2 regions of the Pseudoalteromonas sp. HF66 genome follow, and region 1 is predicted to be linked to the other one. Evidence: predicted binding sites of a transcription regulator. Region 1 holds the regulator's gene; the other holds the start of a gene.
The links. The regulator FliA, encoded in region 1, starts transcription of late flagellar genes. The targets are predictions, from matches to a motif close to CTAAAGNTNNNNNNNNNNNNGCCGATA.
Positions count from the first base shown of each region.

Region 1 (3,166 bases):
TCTCGCCAACAAGCATGGCAAGCGCTGCTGCAAATGGTTGAAAACCAAATGCATACAACTAACAACGAAATCCTACGCCAAGGTGGAGTTTTTGCACTAGTTGGTCCAACGGGCGTTGGTAAAACAACCACAGTTGCGAAATTAGCAGCACTTGGAGCACAAAAATATGGTGCTGATAAAGTTGCACTGATCACCACTGATACATACAGAATTGGTGCCTACGAACAATTGGCTACTTATGGTCGTATTATTGGTTGTGGTGTAAAGCAAGTAAAAGATGCGAATGAATTAGCTGAAGTGTTATACCATTTACGTAATAAGCGTCTAGTATTAATAGACACTGCGGGTATGAGCCAACGAGATTTACGCTTAACTGAACAATTAAACACCTTAATGCGTAATCAGCGTGTTGATATTCGTAGTTATTTAGTATTAAGTGCTACAGCGCAGATAAATGTGTTGCAAGAAACCGTAAGACACTTTAAAAAGGTTCACCTAAGTGGCTGTATCTTCACTAAATTGGATGAATCTTTAAGTTTAGGTGAGATTATTAGCATAGCGATTCAAAATCGTCTGCCAATAGGGTATCTTACTAACGGTCAGCGCGTTCCTGAGGATATTCGCGTAGCGAATGCTGAAAAACTAGTGAAAAAAGCTGAACAATTGTATTTAAAACGAGCAAAAGCACAACATTCAAGACGTCAAGCAGTAGCGTCGAACACAGTAGGGATGTATGATTAACACAGTATTAGATCAAGCAAGCGGCCTGCGCAAAATGAATCAAAATAATAATAGTGGCGTTAAAGTTATCGCTGTTACTGGCGGTAAAGGTGGAGTGGGTAAAACCAACGTCTCACTCAACACCGCAATCGCATTAGGCCAGCAAGGAAATCGTGTATTAGTATTAGATGCCGATTTAGGTTTGGCAAACTGTGACGTGATGCTTGGCCTTCGTGTTGAACGTAACTTATCTCATGTTTTGTCGGGCGAGTGTGAGCTTGATGAAATTCTCGTCGAAGGCCCTGCAGGAATCAAAATTGTACCAGCAACGTCTGGTTCTCAAAGTATGGTTGAATTATCGCCATCTGAGCATGCAGGTCTTATACGTGCATTTAGCGAGTTAAACACTGAGTTTGATATTTTAATTGTTGATACCGCCGCAGGTATTTCAGACATGGTATTAAGCTTTTCTCGTGCAGCCCAAGACGTTGTTGTAGTTGTATGTGATGAACCCACCTCAATTACTGATGCTTACGCACTTATAAAAGTACTTAGCCGTGAGCATGGCGTATATAAATTTAAAATTGTTGCCAATATGGTGCGCAGTTTGCGTGAAGGGCAAGAATTATTTGCTAAACTTTCAAAAGTAACGGATCGTTTTTTAGATGTTTCGATGGAGTTAGTTGCAACCATTCCTTATGACGAGAACATGCGTAAGTCTACGCGCCGTCAAAAAGTAATCGTTGAATTATTCCCGAATTCACCAGCAGCGGTGGCGTTTAAAACATTAGCAACAAAAGCAGTTAAATGGCCGATCCCTAATCAACCGTCTGGCCATTTAGAATTTTTTATTGAAAAACTAGTAAACGGCTAACTATGACAACATCGGTGAATAAAGCGATGGGATATCAATCAGCACAAAATTTAAATGCGATTGTTGAAAAACATGCCTCTTTAGTGAAAAAAGTGGCGTGCCATCTAATTGCTCGTTTACCTGCCAGTGTGCAACTCGATGACTTAATTCAATCAGGCATGATAGGCCTGATTGAAGCGTCAAAAAACTTTGATGCTAGCAAAGGTGCTAGTTTTGAAACCTTCGCTGGTATTCGTATTCGTGGTGCTATGCTGGATGAAATTCGCCGAGGTGACTGGGCTCCACGTTCAGTTCACCGAAATGCCCGCCTAGTGGCAGAAACCATTGCCGAATTAGAGAGCACGTTAAATCGTGAACCAAAAGACACTGAAGTAGCTGAAAAACTTGATATTACACTGGATGAGTACCATCATATTCTACATGATGTAAATTCTAGTAAAGTATTAGGCATTGAAGACTTAGGCGTGGATGAAGATGTCATCACACCAGTAGGTCAGGATTTAGGACTAGACAAACCGTTTAATAACGTTAAAAATGAGCGGTTTAACCAGTCTCTATTAACGGCTATCCAATCGTTACCAGAAAGAGATGCTCTCGTTTTGTCTTTGTACTACAACGACGAAATGAACTTAAAAGAAATAGGACACATACTCGATGTTAGCGAGTCGCGTGTGAGTCAAATACATGGTCAGGCGATGATTAAGCTCAAAGCAAAAATCAATGACTGGATTAATTAGTAGTAAGTAAATAAAGGTTCAAACCTCACCGGAGGATGTTTTGGATAAAAACATGAAAATTCTTGTTGTTGATGATTTTTCTACAATGAGACGTATCATTAAAAATCTATTAAGGGATTTAGGTTTTACCAATGTGCAGGAAGCTGACGACGGTTCAACAGCATTGCCAATGCTACAAAATCAAGAATTTGATTTTGTTGTAACAGATTGGAACATGCCTGGTATGCAAGGTATTGATTTGTTACGCGCAATTCGTGCTGATGATAGCCTTAAGCATATTCCTGTGTTAATGGTGACAGCTGAAGCGAAAAAAGAACAAATTGTTGCTGCTGCTCAAGCAGGTGTTAATGGCTATATCGTTAAACCATTCACTGCTGCGACACTTAAAACCAAATTGGAAAAAGTGTTTGAACGTTTAGGTTAATCTAAGGGGAGAGGCTTATGTCAGCACTTGCTGCGCCTCAAATAAGTTTAGAGCAAGCTCGTCAACTTGTTGAGTATCTTGAAAATGGTGAACAAGAAAAAGCTGATAAGCTAATTCTTGATGCTGCGTCAAAAGAGCAATCAGAGTTGTTTGCTGAAGTCGGTAAATTGACGCGTCAACTTCATGAAGCGTTAAAAAACTTTGACCTAGATACTCGTCTCGCTGATTTAACTACCGACGCTATCCCAGATGCTAAGCAGCGCTTAAATTATGTTATGGAAATGACAGAAAGTGCCGCCAATAAAACTATGGATGCAGTTGAAGCAAGTTTACCGATAGCGCAACAACTTGCTGATGAAATTGCTGCAATTAAGCCTACTTGGGATCGTTTAATGAACCGAGAAATTGAAC
Region 1 is NZ_JAATOU010000004.1:150,644-153,809, forward strand. Features, by position in the region: gene flhF (flagellar biosynthesis protein FlhF) at 1-741, shown strand, start outside; gene HCZ11_RS06285 (MinD/ParA family protein) at 734-1,594, shown strand; gene HCZ11_RS06290 (RNA polymerase sigma factor FliA) at 1,621-2,331, shown strand; gene cheY (chemotaxis response regulator CheY) at 2,372-2,755, shown strand; gene HCZ11_RS06300 (protein phosphatase CheZ) at 2,773-3,166, shown strand, end outside.

Region 2 (3,166 bases), on a different contig from region 1:
AACGCCTTGCTGAAAAGCCTGAAAACGCAGATAAAAATATTGTGGTAATTTTACCAAGTGCAACTGAGCGTTACTTATCTAGTCCATTATTCGCTGAAGAGTTCAGCGATAAAGAGCTTGTTCAGTAAGAACGACTAAGTTGTCTAAAAAGGATGCAAAGATGCATCCTTTTTTATTACCCAAAATAGATAAAACCAATAAATTTACCGAGTTAACTTTACATCATGCTAATTTAGTCACACACTTAATATTAAGTTCACTCGTAAAACAACAAAAATGAAAAATATACTCTTAATTTTTATTCTGTTAAGTAGCAGCGTCCTTTTCGGTTGCGGCTCCGAAGACGCTCCAAAAGGCGAACAAAATACGCCAGGTAATGTGGCTACTCTCTATTTTGATGCCTTATATAACCAAAACGATTTGAATCTTGCCATGGAATACTCCACTCCAAAAATGGCGCGTATTATGAAATCTTATGGTACTGCTGGGCAGTTCGCTCGTAACCTTGTCAATATGCAATACGATGAAGTCGTAATTGAAGTCGATATGACCAATATGAGTTTACGCGAGCAATATGGCGATAAAGCCAATATCAATTTAATTTTTACTGGTTATTTTAATGGTAAGAAAGTTGATGATATGCGCAGTGTGAAAATGATACGTAAGAAAGGAAAATGGTACATAGAAAAAATTAATGCCGATCCATTTGCACGTTAATTTAAAACTAAAAAAGGGCCTGATGGCCCTTTTTTAGTATAAGAGTATTGATATTACTCTTCGTCAAACTCTTGATGTTGACGCTGTGCAGGACGCGCTAAGATCTCAACGTAAAACGATGTAAGCCCTTTAGCTTCTATATCGCTAATACACTTATTAATCTCTGCCACGTGAACGACATTGGCCTCATCCGCTGACTCACCAAACTTACAGTCAAATGCCCAATAGTCAGCACCTGCTGGGAGTGTTTTATTACGCTCACGTTTTAAGTATTTTTTTACTTCGTGCTTGGCTGCATCAACCATACGAGGATATTTAATTTTCTCGTGGTTTAGCGTGAATGTTTTCTTCATTATAGTCCTAGTAACTTGGTTCAATGACAATGGCATTAAGCCATAGGCAGCTATTATAACAAGCACATCTTAATTTAGCTGTACTTTTTGCCATTTTACTTAAATATAGTTTATTCAGAGTCTATGACAATTCGATTAAGCCGCTAATACTTAGGCTGTTGCTAAATGTAGAGGTTGATGTATAGCTTCATCATTGAGGCTGTCATAAAAGGCAGCTGCATCTATTTGTGGCCGCTCAACTGGTTTATTCTTTTCGTAAAAACGTTTTCTAACTGCAGGTTCACAGTTATCAATCACTTCAAGTGGCACATGCTGCCTATCATCACGTATATTCAGTGGTTCAGGATTTAAGCAATGACGTAATCTGATATCTGATAAACCACCTTGCAATAGCCTGTAAGCATTTTCTTGACCAATCAGCATGTCAAACTGCTCAGGTGCCAATGGTTGTGCTGGCCCTGCTCCTAATTCAGTTCGCAGAACAGATTCAGACACATCAGGGTTGGTTAATTCAGTTTTTGGTAGGTGAAACTGACTAAAATCGAGCACATCATGAGAAAGCATTGCTAGTAATAAAGCAAACTCCCCAGGGCGTTTCTCTTGAACACTTTTATTTAGACGATTATCGAGTTGACTCTCTGTGAGCAACAAACCATCAATTTGCATAGTCTTTAGCCAAATAGTTTCTTGATTAACCAGTTATCGGCATTTATGTAATTTTCTTTAGTTTTTTTCTTTACTTAAATAACCAGTTTGCTATTATCAGCGCCGTTGCATTGGAGGGGTTCCCGAGCGGCCAAAGGGATCAGACTGTAAATCTGACGGCTCAGCCTTCGCTGGTTCGAATCCAGCTCCCTCCACCACTCTTTACTCTTTCTAACTTTACTCTTTCTAACTTTACTCTTTCTAACTTTACTCTTTCTAACTTTACTCTTTCTAACTTTACTCTCGCTAACTTAAGCTACCAACTCAAACTACTACCATTTGCTTTTAGCCAACTTTCTGCTTTTTTATAGTCAGGATAAAAATGACACACTCGCTGCCAGAACTTAGCGCTATGATTCATATGTCTGAGGTGCGCAAGTTCGTGAATAATGACATAATCAATCACCCATGTCGGCGCGCTTGCTAAATGTAAATTAAATGCAAGCTCTCGGCGCTTATTACAACTGCCCCAACGACGTTTATAATGTTGAATCTTTAACTTTGCAGGTAAAGCTTCAGTCATTTGCAAACAGTAGTCATGAACACGCATTTCAATATAGCTCTCAAGCTTTTCATGTAAAAACCGTTCTAGCAGAGCTAAGTAGTTAGCTTCTTGATATTTGACCCGTGATGAAATAGATAAAGTGAGCCGAGATTGTGCATCTTGTTGCCAAGTGCTTTTAGGGCCTTTAGCAAAAATTATCGGCACACTCTGACCGAATAAATTAATAGTCGCGTTTACAAGAGGAAGTTGACGTCGTTCAGCTTGTGAGGATTGTCTTGCGATTTGTTCTGCGACCCAATCCTGTTTTGTCTTTAGCCAACCATCTATCTCAGTTTGTGAGACATAAAAAGGCGCATAAACAGTGAGTTTCTGCTCAGCAACTTTAATTGCAACTGTTGTTCTGCGTTTACTGCGCTTTAAGGTGTAATCTAACAAATATAAGCCAATTCAATTAATAAAAATGAGAGATTCCATTTTACCCTGCTAAATAGCTGCTAATCTATAAAGATGACTAACAAATAAGTTTTCGTCCTTATGCCTGATAAACCATGTTGTAGTTATACCTCACCAACAGGTAACAAGTGCCAAGAAACAGATATGGGCTCTGGATTTTGCTTTTGGCATGATAGTAAATTTGATAAATCAGGGCTAGACCTCACCCAAAAATTAGAGCGCTATGCAAAAAAAGGGGGATTATTAGAAGGCCTGCAACTGAAAAGAGCGAACCTTTCAGGACTAAACTTAATCAAACAGGATGACGAAGAAGGCTATGATCTCTCTTATTGTAATTTTTACCGCGCGAATTTAACGGGCGCTCACTTATTTAATAACAAAATCTCCAACGCCTCATTGATGAAAGCCAATTTACATAGCGCTAGTTTGCATT
Region 2 is NZ_JAATOU010000018.1:60,159-63,324, reverse strand. Features, by position in the region: gene cysK (cysteine synthase A) at 1-128, shown strand, start outside; gene HCZ11_RS15865 (hypothetical protein) at 277-717, shown strand; gene HCZ11_RS15860 (DUF6172 family protein) at 771-1,070, opposite strand; gene HCZ11_RS15855 (VC2046/SO_2500 family protein) at 1,221-1,736, opposite strand; tRNA gene HCZ11_RS15850 (tRNA-Tyr) at 1,849-1,933, shown strand; gene HCZ11_RS15845 (M48 family metallopeptidase) at 2,032-2,715, opposite strand; gene HCZ11_RS15840 (ion channel) at 2,815-3,166, shown strand, end outside.
Region 2: HCZ11_RS15855 (VC2046/SO_2500 family protein) is a predicted target of FliA. The motif match lies at 1,771-1,797, and genes of this name have one in related genera.